3 regions of the Streptomyces sp. XD-27 genome follow, and region 1 is predicted to be linked to each of the others. Evidence: riboswitches for the same ligand, from Rfam matches in the RefSeq annotation. Region 1 holds a riboswitch; each other region holds the start of a gene.
The links. A riboswitch is a leader RNA that binds a small molecule or an ion and turns the genes downstream of it on or off. The one in region 1 is predicted to bind thiamine pyrophosphate.

Region 1 (4,364 bases):
GCGGCGAACGCGCGCTGTTCCGGGTCGGGGCGGCGCCGCTGGTGGCGTTCCTGGACCGTACGGACCGGCTCGTGCCGTTCGGCGCCGAGCGGGACGCCGTCGATCCGGTGGGTGATCTGGACGCGGTGCTCAATCGTATCCTCGCTCATGACCGTTACGCGGGGTGACGAGGTCGCCCCAACTCCCCCGGCGCACACGGAGGGTGGCAGCTAGCCGCGGGGCTTGGCGCGCCGCCGGCGCCCGCGGCCCGCGGGCGCGGCCTCCGGGTGCCGGCGGTCGGCGGTGACCACCAGCGCCGCCAGCGCGGTGGTCACCGGCACCGAGGCGACCAGCCCGATGCTGCCCACCAGGGTCCGGACGATCTCCTCGGCGATGATCTCGCTGGTCGCCACCGTGCCCACGCCGCTGTCCGCGATCGAGAACAGCAGCAGCAGCGGCAGCGACGCACCCGCGTACGCCAGCACCAGCGTGTTGACCACGGAGGCGATGTGGTCCCGCCCGATGCGCATGGCGGCCGCGTACAGCTTCCGCCAACCCGCCGTCGGGTCCGCGTCCTTGAGCTCCCACACCGCCGAGGTCTGAGTCACCGTCACATCGTCCAGCACACCCAGTGAACCGATGATGATCCCCGCCAGCAGCAGACCCCGGATCTCGATGTCCGGATAGAGGCCGTGCACCAGGCCCGTCTGGTCGTCGGTGTTGCCGGTCAGCGACGCCCAGCTGATGAAGAGCGACCCCAGCAGGCCGATCAGCAGCAGTGACACGAGGGTGCCGAGCACCGCCACCGACGTACGGGCCGTCAGCCCATGGCACAGATAGAGCGCGATCAGCATGATCGCGCTGCCCCCGACCACCGCGACCAGCAGCGGATTGTCGCCCTGCAGGATCGCCGGGAGGATGAACAGCGTCAGCACCCCGAAACTGATCGCCAGCGCCACCAGCGCGAAGACCCCGCGCAGCCGACCGACGGCCACCACGGCGAGCGCGAAGAGGCCCGCCAGCAGCGCCATCGGGAAGCCGCGGTCCACATCGCTGACCGAGTACTGGAGGTTCTTCGGCGCCTTGGGCGCGTAGGCCAGCTTCACCCTCTGGCCCGTGTCGTAGTGGCGGGACGCGTCCGGCCGCACGATCTCCTCGAACGTGCGCCCCTTGTCCTTGCCGGAGGTCACCTCGATGGTCGTCCGCTCGCACGGCTCGTCCGACTGCTTCGGCTGCTGCCCCGGCTCCTCCCCGGGCGCGGGCGGCTGCTGCGGCTGGGCGCCCACATCGGCGCACTTCACCTCCTCGATCTTCACGACCTTGCCCGAGACGGTGTCCTGGTCGAAGCCGAGTCCGCTGCGCTGGCCGCCCTGCCCCTCGGGGGCGCCGCCCGGCCACAGCACGATCAGCCCGGCGACGACGGCGGCGGTGAACGGGATCAGCACCGCCGCGATGACCTTGCGCAGATGCGCCGAGACGGGCGTGGCGGGGCCGTGGGCGTGCGCGTGGGAGTGTCCGTGCGCGTGGCCGTGGGGGCCGGGCGGGTGGCCGCCGGAGGGCTCGTGGGAGTGTGGCTCAGGTGTCGGGGTCACCGACCGATCATCGCAAGACCAGCACGAGACTCAAGCGCAAGACAAGCGCGCCCCTCTGTTCAGCCTGCCGGGGGAACCGTTAGCCTCGTGGCACCTTTGCAATCGCGGGAGCTCGGAGCACCGGGCTGAGAGGGCGCTGATATCCGTACATACGGTACGGAGAACCGCTGCGTCGACCGCTGAACCTGTTACCGGGTAATGCCGGCGTAGGGAGTGGGTCTCATGACCATGCAGGATGCACGCACGCGCGCGATCGGCTGGCACAAGTCGTATGTCACCGGTTCCCGCCCGGACCTGAGGGTGCCGGTCCGGCAGGTGCACCTCACCAACGGCCAGGACGTGACGCTGTACGACACGTCCGGCCCGTACACCGACCCCGCCGTCGAGACGGACGTCCGGCGCGGCCTGGCGCCGCTGCGGGAGAACTGGATCGTCGCCCGGGGCGACACCGAGGAGTACGCCGGGCGCCCCATGCGCCCGGAGGACGACGGGATCAAGCACACCGCGCCGCGCGGGGGCCTGAAGAACCTCGACGCGGTCTTCCCCGGCCGGCCCAGACTGCCCCGCCGGGGCCGGGACGGCGCGGCGGTCACCCAGCTCGCGTATGCCCGGCGCGGCGAGATCACCGCCGAGATGGAGTACGTGGCGCTGCGCGAGAACGTCTCCCCCGAGGTCGTACGCGAGGAGATCGCCGCGGGCCGCGCCGTCCTGCCGGCCAACGTCAACCACCCGGAGATCGAGCCGATGATCATCGGCAAGCGGTTCCTGGTGAAGGTCAACGCCAACATCGGCAACTCCGCGGTGACCTCCTCCATCGAGGAGGAGGTGGAGAAGATGACCTGGGCCACCCGCTGGGGCGCCGACACGGTCATGGACCTCTCCACCGGCCGCAACATCCACACCACCCGCGAGTGGGTGCTGCGCAACTCCCCCGTCCCGATCGGCACGGTCCCCCTCTACCAGGCGCTGGAGAAGGTCGACGGCAAGGCCGAGGAACTGACCTGGGAGATCTACAAGGACACCGTCATCGAGCAGGCCGAACAGGGCGTCGACTACATGACGGTCCACGCGGGCGTACGGCTGCCGTACGTCCCCCTGACCGCCCGCCGCAAGACCGGCATCGTCTCGCGCGGCGGCTCGATCATGGCGGCGTGGTGCCTGGCGCACCACAAGGAGTCGTTCCTGTACGAGAACTTCGAGGAACTCTGCGAGATCCTCGCCGCGTACGACGTGACGTACTCCCTGGGCGACGGGCTGCGCCCGGGCTCCATCGCGGACGCCAACGACGAGGCGCAGTTCGCCGAGCTCAAGACCCTCGGTGAACTGAACAGGATCGCCAAGGCGCATGGCGTCCAGACCATGATCGAGGGCCCGGGGCATGTCCCGATGCACAAGATCAAGGAGAACGTGGACCTCCAGCAGGAGATCTGCGAGGAGGCCCCCTTCTACACGCTGGGCCCGCTGACCACGGACATCGCACCCGCCTACGACCACATCACCTCGGGCATCGGCGCCGCGATGATCGCCTGGTGGGGCACGGCGATGCTCTGCTACGTCACCCCGAAGGAGCACCTGGGCCTGCCCGACCGCGACGACGTCAAGACCGGCGTCATCACCTACAAGATCGCGGCCCACGCGGCGGATCTGGCCAAGGGCCACCCGGGCGCCCAGGAATGGGACGACGCCCTGTCCGACGCCCGCTTCGAGTTCCGCTGGGAGGACCAGTTCAACCTGGCCCTCGACCCGGACACGGCGCGCGAGTACCACGACGAGACGCTGCCGGCGGAGCCGGCGAAGACCGCGCACTTCTGCTCGATGTGCGGTCCGAAGTTCTGCTCGATGAAGATCTCCCAGGACATCCGCCGCCAGCACGGCGAGACGATGGCGGAGTCCGAGATCGAGGCCGGGATGGCGGAGAAGTCACGCGAGTTCGCGGAGTCGGGCAACCGCGTGTACCTGCCCTTGGCGGACTGACCCACTGCGGCGGGCTGCGGCGGCGGAGGCCTGTGGGGGGTCTCCGCCTGTCGCGTGCGGGGCGCCGTAACGGAAGGGACAAGATCACACATGGTGTGATCGACATCCCTAACCTGCCTGACATGGGTGGGATAGATGTGGCCAACGGAGTGGTCGGCGCTGTGCTGGGCATGCTCTTCGCGGTGCTGTTCCAGCAGCCCTTACAGAATGCCTGGTACCGGATGCGCACCCGATCGACCAGCGCGGTGCGCAGCCTGCGGCGCCAGGAAGAGTCCGGCCCCGTGTGGAGAAGCTTCTCCATGGGACCCCTTCACACCTCTGCCCTGATCGTGGAAGGGGACGGTGAGTCGTCCATCCCCGCTGACGCCGTCTACATCCAGGTGCTCGACGAGGAGGTCGAGCTTCCCGCGGACATGGTGGGCTGGCGGGACGAGATCGAGGCGCAGAGTGCGCGTCTGCGGGCCGAGGGCCGGACGCCGCTGTGGAACGGTCCTCGTTACGCGGTCGAATCGTTCGATGTCTCCCGGACCGCCCTCGACGAGCAGCCCGAAGTCCACCTGCGGCTGCGCCCGACGGATTACTACACCTTTCTCGCGGCTCAGCAACTGGACCGCCGACTGCCCGACGGGACAACGCCTCGCACCCGATATCTCGACCCGGACAACCCGCTGCGGGCACCTGCGTTCCTGCACTGCAGTTTCGCCGTGAACGTCGCGGTGGTGACCGCGGACGACATGCTGGTCGTCAGCCAGCGAAGTGACCGGGTCCGTATGGCACCGGGTGTATGGAACTCCTCCGTCAACGAGGGGATGTCACGGC
Region 2 (4,364 bases), 1.7 Mb from region 1:
CCGTGACCGGGGGGCCGCTCGGCCGAGCGGCCCCCTGTTCCGTGACGAGCCGGAACCGGCGGGCCGGACGCACGAGCCAGCCCGACCACCCGTTCCTCCTGCTCACCGCGACAGTCCCACCCCGGCCCACGACCCGGCCCCCGAGACCGCGCCCGCGCCCGCCAAGAAGAGCGCGGGCCGCGATCTGCGGGCCGCGATAGGGGTCGGCGTCGGCCTGGGCGCGGTCATCGTCGCGTCGCTGTTCATCTACAAGCCCGTCTTCCTCGGCGTGATAGCGCTCGCCGTGGTGGTCGGCCTGTGGGAGCTCACCTCACGGCTCGCCGAACGCAAGGAGATCCGCGCCCCGCTGATCCCGCTGGCCGTCGGCGGCGTCGCCATGGTCATCGCCGGATACGCGCGCGGTGCCGAGGGCGCGTGGGTCGCCGTGGCGCTCACCGCGCTCGCGGTGCTCGTCTGGCGGATGACCGAACCGCCGGAGAACTACCTTCGCGATGTGACCGCCGGCGTCTTCACGGCGTTCTACGTCCCGTTCCTCGCCACCTTCGTGGCCCTCATGCTGGCCGCCGACGACGGGCCGAAGCGGGTGGTCACCTTCCTGCTGCTGACCGTGGTCAGCGACACCGGCGCGTATGCCGTCGGCTGGCGCTTCGGCAAGCACAAGCTCGCGCCGCGCATCAGCCCCGGCAAGACGCGGGAGGGGCTGCTGGGCGCGATGGCCTTCGCCATGGCCGCGGGCGCGCTGTGCATGCAGTACCTGATCGACGACGGCGTCTGGTGGCAGGGCCTGCTGCTCGGGCTCGCCGTCGCGATCAGCGCGACCCTCGGCGACCTCGGCGAGTCCATGATCAAGCGGGACCTCGGGATCAAGGACATGGGCAAGTTGCTCCCCGGTCACGGCGGCATCATGGACCGGCTGGACTCGCTGCTGCCGACGGCGCCGGTGGTGTGGCTGCTGCTCGTGATCTTCGTCGGGCAGGGATGAACCGCCGCTGAACTGCACGAACGTGCCGGAGGGCCCCGTTATCCACAGGATGGCGGGGCCCTCCGCTCACGTCTGCGACACTGGTACGACCATGCCGAAGCCCGGAGAACTCACTTTCGTCGCCCCGCGCGGAGCCAAGAAGCCGCCGCGGCATCTCGCCGACCTCTCGCCCGCCGAGCGCCGCGAGGCCGTCGCCGCCATCGGTGAGAAGCCGTTCCGCGCCAAGCAGCTGTCGCAGCACTACTTCGCCCGGTACGCCCACGACCCGGCGCAGTGGACCGACATCCCGGCGGCGGCCCGCGAGAAGCTGGCCAGTGAGCTGCTGCCCGACCTCATGAGCGTCGTACGGCACATCTCCTGCGATGACGACACCACGCGCAAGACCCTGTGGCGGCTCTTCGACGGCACGCTCGTCGAATCGGTCCTGATGCGCTACCCGGACCGGGTCACCATGTGCATCAGTTCGCAGGCCGGGTGCGGCATGAACTGCCCGTTCTGCGCCACCGGCCAGGCGGGACTCGACCGGAACCTGTCCACCGCCGAGATCGTGCACCAGATCGTCGACGGGATGCGGGCCCTGCGCGACGGGGAGATCCCCGGTGGACCGGCGCGGCTGTCGAACATCGTCTTCATGGGGATGGGCGAGCCGCTGGCCAACTACAACCGCGTCGTCGGCGCCATCCGGCGGCTCACCGACCCCGAGCCGGACGGGCTGGGGCTGTCGCAGCGCGGCATCACCGTCTCCACGGTCGGCCTGGTGCCGGCGATGCTGCGGTTCGCGGACGAAGGCTTCAAGTGCCGCCTCGCCGTCTCGCTGCACGCGCCCGACGACGAGCTGCGCGACACCCTCGTCCCGGTGAACACCCGCTGGAAGGTCCGCGAGGTCCTCGACGCCGCCTGGGAGTACGCCGAGAAGTCCGGCCGCCGGATCTCCATCGAGTACGCGCTGATCAAGGACATCAACGACCAGGCGTGGCGGGCCGACCTGCTGGGACGGCTGCTCAAGGGCCACCGGGTGCATGTGAACCTCATCCCGCTGAACCCGACGCCCGGGTCGAAGTGGACCGCCTCCCGCCCCGAGGACGAGAAGGCGTTCGTGGCCGCGCTTGAGGCCCACGGCGTGCCCGTGACCGTGCGGGACACCCGGGGCCAGGAGATCGACGGCGCCTGCGGGCAGCTCGCGGCCGCCGAGCGCTGAGCCGAGGCCGGAACGGCCCTGCTGAGCACGGCACGGTGGCTGGTACACGGTGGCTGGTACTGTGCCTTCGCACAAATGAACAATCCGACAGGGGAGCGCACACAGCGCTGAGAGTGCGGCACCGCCGCAGACCCTCGGACCTGATCCGGGTCATACCGGCGTAGGGAGTCAGCACAACCGATGAACACCAGCCTTCGGCGCGCCCTCGGGGCCGCCCTCCTCGGCGCGCTCGCCACCACCACCCTCGCCGCCTGCGACGGCTCCGACGAGGCCGACAGCGGTGGCTCCAAGACCGTCACCCTGGTCAGCCACGAATCGTTCGCACTCTCCCCTGAGGTACAGAAGGAGTTCGAACGGAAGAGCGGCTACAAGCTGAAGGTCCTCGAGAACGCGGACGCCGGGGTCGCCGTCAACAAGGCGGTGCTGACCAAGGGGCACCCCGAAGGCGATGTCCTCTTCGGCGTCGACAACACCCTGCTCTCCCGCGCGCTGGACAACGACCTGTTCACCCCGTACGAGGCCAAGGGCCTGGACCGGATCCCGGCCTCGGTCCAGTACGACCGGGACAAGCACCGCGTGACGCCCGTCGACACCGGCGAGGTCTGCGTCAACTACGACAAGAAGTACTTCGCCGACAAGAAGCTGGCGCCGCCGCAGACCTTCGACGACCTCGTCAAGCCCCAGTACAAGAACCTGCTGGTCACCGAGAACGCCGCCACGTCCTCGCCCGGCCTGTCCTTCCTCCTGGCCACCGCCGCCCGGTACGGCGACGACGGCTGGCGCGACTACTGGAAGAAGCTCAAGGACAACGGCGTCGAGGTGGTCGACGGCTGGAGCCAGGCCTACAACGACCGGTTCTCCGGCTCCGCCGGAGGCAAGAAGGCCGGCGGCGACCGGCCCCTGGTCGTCTCCTACGCCGGCAGCCCCCCGGCCGAGGTGTACTACGCCAAGCCGCAGCCCAAGAAGGCGCCGACCGGCGTCGCGACCGGCACCTGCTTCCGGCAGACCGAGTTCGCGGGCCTGCTCAAGGGCGCCCGGAACGAGGAAGGCGGCAAGGCCCTGCTGGACTTCCTGATCAGCAAGCGGTTCCAGGAGGACATCCCGCTGAACATGTGGGTCAACCCGGTCCTCAAGGGGGCCGAGCTGCCGAAGCTGTTCACCGAGTTCGGCGCGAAGGTGGACCACCCCGAGACCATGGCTCCCGAGAAGATCGCCGAGAACCGTGAGCCGTGGATCAAGTCATGGTCCTCCCTCGTCCTGTAAAGACCCGTCCTGCCGACAACCGGCCGGTGAAGACGAGCCCGGCCGCCGCGCCGCGCCGCCGTAACCCGCGCGGCGCGGCGGTCCGGCTCGGCCTGATGGCCCTGCCGCTGGCCTTCTTCGCGGTCTTCTTCGCGTATCCGGTGGCCGCCATCGTCACCCGCGGGCTCAAGGCCGACGGCCGGTGGCGGTTCGACCGCATCGGCGAGGTGCTCGGCGACCCGGGCGTCCGCGACGTCCTGTGGTTCACCACCTGGCAGGCGGCCGCCTCCACTGCCCTGACCCTGGCCCTCGCCCTGCCCGGCGCGTACGTCTTCGCACGCCTGGACTTCCCCGGCAGACACCTGCTGCGCGCCGTGGTCACCGTGCCGTTCGTCCTGCCCACCGTCGTCGTGGGCACCGCCTTCCTGGCACTGCTCGGCCGCGGCGGACTGCTGGACGACCTGTGGGGCATACGCCTGGACACCACCGTCTGGGCGATCCTGCTGGCGCACGTGTTCTTCAACTACGCGGTCGTCGTACGGACCGTCGGCGGGCTGTGGGCGCAGCTCGACCCGCGCCAGGAGGAGGCGGCGCGGGTCCTCGGAGCGGGCCGCCTGGCGGCCTGGCGGCGCGTCACCCTGCCCGCGCTCGCCCCCGCGGTGGCCGCCGCCGCGCTCATGGTCTTCCTGTTCACCTTCACCTCCTTCGGCGTCGTACAGATCCTCGGCGGCCCGCACTACGCCACCCTGGAAGTGGAGATCTACCGGCAGACGGCCCAGCTGCTGGACCTGCCCACCGCCGCCGTGCTCAGCCTGGTGCAGTTCGCGGCGGTCGGCACGCTGCTCGCGGTGCACGCCTGGACCGTCCGGCGCCGGGAGAGCACCCTGCGGCTGGTCGACCCGGCGCACACTGCCCGCCGCCCGCGCGGTGCCGGGCAGTGGA
Region 3 (4,364 bases), 2.3 Mb from region 1:
AGCGCCTCCCGGGCCAGCCGCGCGGTCAGCACGGCCTCACCCGCGGTGAAGCAGCCCGCGGTGTTCGGCAGCACCCGGATGCCGTGCCGCTCCAGCACGGAGAGCACCGAGCCCTGCACGGTCGGGTCGAGGCGGCGCATGGCCACGGTCGTCAGCTCGGTCCCGGACGCCAGCAGCGCCCGCTCCAGCACGTCGAGGCTCGGCGCCCCGCCGGTGCCCATGATCAGCCGGGAGTCGAAGGCGGTCCCGGCGATGACGAGGGGGTCGTCCGCCATGGTCAGCCTCCCTGGACCGCGGTGAGGACCTCGACGCGGTCGCCGTCACGGAGCGGGGTGGACGGCCACTGGCCGCGCGGTACGACGGTCTCGTTGACGGCCGCCGCGACCCCGCTGGGGGCGGCGGTGAAGCCGGCCACGAGCCGGTCGAGGGTGAGGCCCTCGGGGATTTCGCGCGGCTCACCGTTGACGCTGACGGTCATGCGGACTGCTCCTGATCGGATGAGGGGGAGGTGGGGAACCGCTGCGGGGAGAACGGGCGGGCCTGCTCGGGCAGCGAGCCGGAGGTCAGCACCTCGGCCATGACATCGCCGGTGACCGGGGTGAGCAGGACGCCGTTGCGGTGGTGGCCGGTGGCCAGATGCAGCCCCGGCAGGGCCGTCGGGCCCAGCAGCGGGGCGTTGTCGGGGGAGCCGGGGCGCAGCCCGGCGCTGGTCTCGGCGAGCGGCAGCTCGGTGATGCCGGGCACCAGCTCGTGGGCGTCGCGGAGCAGCTCGTAGACGCCGCCCGCGGTGACGGTGGTGTCCCAGCCCAGCTCCTCGGTGGTCGCGCCCACCACCAGCTCGCCGTTCTCCCGCGGCACCAGGTAGACGTGTCCGCCGCGCACGACCGCCCGTACGGTCCGGGACAGGAACGGCGCGTACGCGGCGGGGACCCGCAGCCGCAGCACCTGCCCCTTGACCGGGCGGACCGGCGGCAGCACGGCCGGGGGCAGCCCCGCGATCCGCCCGCTGTGACTGCCCGCGGCCAGGACGGTCTGACCCGCGGCGAGGCGGGTGCCACCGGCCAGCTCGGCGCCGGTGACGGTGTCCCCGCTCATCTCGACCCGGTCCGCCCGCGAGGGGTGGAAGGCGACCCCGGCGCGCCGGCACGCGGTCAGCAGCGCCGCCGCGAGCCTCCGCGGATCGGTCTGGTGGTCGCCGTCCACGCGCAGTCCGCCCCGCACGCCGGGGGCCAGCATCGGCTCCAGGCGGCGGCACTCACGGCCGCTGAGCCACTGCGCGTCCAGCCCGCAGCGCTGCTGGAGCGCGTGCAGCTCCCGCAGGTGGGCGCGGTCGTCGGCGTCGAGGGCGACGGCGAGGGTGCCGCAGGCGCGGAAACCGGTGTCCTGCCCGCTCGCCTCCTCCAGCTCGGCCGTGAAGTCCGGGTAGCGGCGCGCGGAGGCGAGGTTGAGGCCGAGCAGTGTCTCCTCGCCGTAGTGGAGTTCGGTGACGGCGGCCAGCATCCCGGCCGCCACCTGGGCGGCGCCGCCGCCGGGCGCCGGATCGGCCACCGCGGTGCGCAGCCCCCGCTGCGCCGACCGCCAGGCCGTGACCAGGCCGATGATGCCGCCGCCGACCACGAGGACGTCGTACGGTCTGTCCGTTGCGTGCATGGGCCTTCTCGCCCCTCCCTTCGCCGGCATGACCCGGATCAGGTTCGTACGGTCGGAGGCCGCCTCAGCCTCCCTCTCAGCCCGGTGCGTCCGGGCTCCCGCGAGTGCGTGTGCCGACACCCTAGTACGCCCGCCGAAGCGGCCGGAAGGGCGAGCGAGACGGCCCGGATAGCTGACGATGTGTCAGAGATCTCCTCGCGCGGTGTTCCGGCCGACCGGCGGTACCGACCTACGATGATCAGGTGACCGATGGGCTGAGCGAGCGGAAGCGGACCGATACGGGCGACGGTGGACAGGCCCCCGGCGGGACCCGGGGGAGAGTCGTGATCGTCGGCGCCGGGATGGCCGGGGTCCAGACCGCCGTCGCGCTGCGCGAGGAGGGCTGGCCCGGCGCCATCACGCTGCTGGGCGCCGAGCCCCACCAGCCGTACGACCGGCCGCCGCTGTCCAAGGCGCTGCTGCTGGGCAAGGCCGAAGGCGCCACGTTCGACGTGGACTTCGCGGCGCTCGGCGTCGACCTGCGGCTGGGCAGCCGGGCCACCGGAGTGGACCTGGAGCGGCGGAGCGTGCGGACCGACGCCGGTCCGCTGCCCTACGACCACCTGGTGATCGCCACCGGCGCCGACCCGATCTCCCTGCCCGGCGCCGAGCAGGTGCCCGGCGTCCACCTGCTGCGCACCCTCGACGACGCGGAACGGCTGCGCCCGGTCCTGGCCGCGCGGCACGACATCGTGGTGGTCGGGGCGGGCTGGATCGGCGCGGAGTTCGCCACCGCGGCGCGCGAGGCGGGCTGCGCGGTGACCGTCGTGGAGGCGGCGGAGCGGCCGCTCGCGGGAGCGCTGCCGCCCGAGGTCGCCGCGTACATGGCGGGCTGGTACCTGGACAGCGGCGCCGAGCTGATCACCAGCACGCGGGTCGCCGCGGTCGAGGAGGGCGCCGTGCTGCTGGCCCCCGGCGGCGCCGCCCGGGCCGGGGGCCCCGAGGGCGGCAGGCGGCTGCGGGCGGACGCGGTGCTCGTCGGCATCGGCGCCCGGCCCGCGACCGACTGGCTGGCCGACTCGGGCATCGACCTGGCCGCGGACGGCTCCGTGCTCGCCGACGAGCGGCTGCGGACCTCGGCGCCCGACGTGTACGCCGTGGGCGACTGCGCCTCGTTCCCGTCCGCCCGCTACGGCAGGCGGCTGCTGGTGCACCACTGGGACAACGCGTTGCAGGGGCCGCGGACCGTGGCCGCCAACCTGGTCGGCTCGCAGCGGCCGCACTTCGCCGGCGCGGTGTACGACCCGGTGCCGTACTTCTGGTCCGAGCAGTTCGGCCGCTTCGTGCAGTACGCGGGCCACCACGCCGCCGCCGACGAACTGCTCTGGCGCGGGGACCCGAGCGGTGCGGCGTGGAGCGTGTGCTGGCTGCGGGACGGCGCCCTGGTCGCTCTGCTGGCGGTGGGCCGACCGCGTGACCTGGCGCAGGGCCGCAAGCTCATCGAGAGCGGCGCGCGGATCGACCGGGCGAAGGCGGCGGACGCCTCAGTTCCGCTCAAACTCGCGGCACGGTGAGCCCGGTGGCCCCGGCGGGGCACGCCGTGTGGCCCCGCGGGCGCTCCGCGGGGCGGCCGGCGGCGTGAATCAAGGGGACGCGGAGCGTTCGCCGGTTGTCAGTCCCGGATGGCAGTCTTGGACCCGTGACCGAGATTGACGCAAAGACCGATGCTCTCGTGGCCGCCTGGCTCACCCTTCCCGACATCGCGGAGCGGCTGGACGTGGAGGTGACCCGCGTCCGGCAGCTGGTCAAGGAGGGCCAGCTGATCGCCGTGCGCCGTGGCGAGAACCGGGTGCTCCAGGTGCCCGCCGACTTCATCGGAGACGGAAAGGTCGTCAAGGGGCTCTCCGGGACCCTGACGCTGCTGAAGGACGACGGCTTCAGCGACGAGGAGATGCTGGAGTGGCTGTTCACCCCGGATCCGACCCTGCCCGGCACCCCCGCACAGGCCTTGCGCGAGAATCGCGGCACGGAGGTGAAGCGCCGGGCCCAGGCGCTCGCCGTCTGATCCGGCACCAGGGCACCTGATCCAGCACCGGACGCCCGCCGTCCGACCCGAAGTCCGGACGCCCGCTGTCCGGCCCGAGGACCGGACGCCCACCGTCCGGCCATGAGAACCGACCGCGGTGTACGGGTCGGGGCGCCCCGCCCCGTACACCGCCTACCCGGGGGAGCGCACCCATGGCCCTTGCCGCCGACGCAGCACGCCGACAGCTGGCCGACGCCCGGCTGTATCTGTGCACCGACGCGCGCAAGCGCCAGGGTGACCTGCCCGAGTTCCTCGACGCCGTGCTGGCCGGCGGCGTCGACATCCTCCAGCTGCGCGACAAGGGCATGGAGGCGGGCGAGGAGCTGGCGCACCTCGCCGTCTTCGCCGACGCCTGCCGACGGCACGGCAAGCTGCTCGCGGTCAACGACCGGGCGGACGTCGCGCACGCCATCGGCTCGGACGTCCTGCACCTGGGCCAGGGCGACCTGCCGGTCCCGGCCGCCCGGGCGGTCCTCGGCGAGGGAGTCCTGATCGGCCGCTCCACCCACGCCGAGGCGGAGGTGGACGCGGCGATCGCCGAGGACGGCGTCGACTACTTCTGCACCGGCCCGTGCTGGCCCACGCCCACCAAGCCGGGGCGGTACGCGCCCGGTCTCCCGCTCGTGCGGTACGCGGCGGAGCGGGCGCC

Region 2: linked by a shared signal. The riboswitch ahead of Q3Y56_RS25850 (thiamine ABC transporter substrate binding subunit) and the one ahead of thiC (phosphomethylpyrimidine synthase ThiC) in region 1 are both predicted to bind thiamine pyrophosphate.
Region 3: linked by a shared signal. The riboswitch ahead of thiO (glycine oxidase ThiO) and the one ahead of thiC (phosphomethylpyrimidine synthase ThiC) in region 1 are both predicted to bind thiamine pyrophosphate.

What each region holds. Positions count from the first base shown of each region.
Region 1 covers NZ_CP130713.1:4,161,565-4,165,928, forward strand. Annotated here, with positions in the region: gene Q3Y56_RS17945 (SsgA family sporulation/cell division regulator) at 1-167, shown strand, start outside; gene Q3Y56_RS17950 (YibE/F family protein) at 210-1,571, opposite strand; TPP riboswitch at 1,666-1,801, shown strand; gene thiC (phosphomethylpyrimidine synthase ThiC) at 1,794-3,545, shown strand; gene Q3Y56_RS17960 (hypothetical protein) at 3,641-4,364, shown strand, end outside.
Region 2 covers NZ_CP130713.1:5,899,812-5,904,175, forward strand. Annotated here, with positions in the region: gene Q3Y56_RS25840 (phosphatidate cytidylyltransferase) at 1-982, shown strand, start outside; gene rlmN (23S rRNA (adenine(2503)-C(2))-methyltransferase RlmN) at 1,074-2,180, shown strand; TPP riboswitch at 2,260-2,364, shown strand; gene Q3Y56_RS25850 (thiamine ABC transporter substrate binding subunit) at 2,361-3,443, shown strand; gene Q3Y56_RS25855 (iron ABC transporter permease) at 3,539-4,364, shown strand, end outside.
Region 3 covers NZ_CP130713.1:1,865,697-1,870,060, reverse strand. Annotated here, with positions in the region: gene Q3Y56_RS07955 (thiazole synthase) at 1-275, opposite strand, end outside; gene thiS (sulfur carrier protein ThiS) at 278-478, opposite strand; gene thiO (glycine oxidase ThiO) at 475-1,650, opposite strand; TPP riboswitch at 1,648-1,762, opposite strand; gene Q3Y56_RS07940 (NAD(P)/FAD-dependent oxidoreductase) at 1,992-3,203, shown strand; gene Q3Y56_RS07935 (Rv2175c family DNA-binding protein) at 3,329-3,694, shown strand; gene thiE (thiamine phosphate synthase) at 3,868-4,364, shown strand, end outside.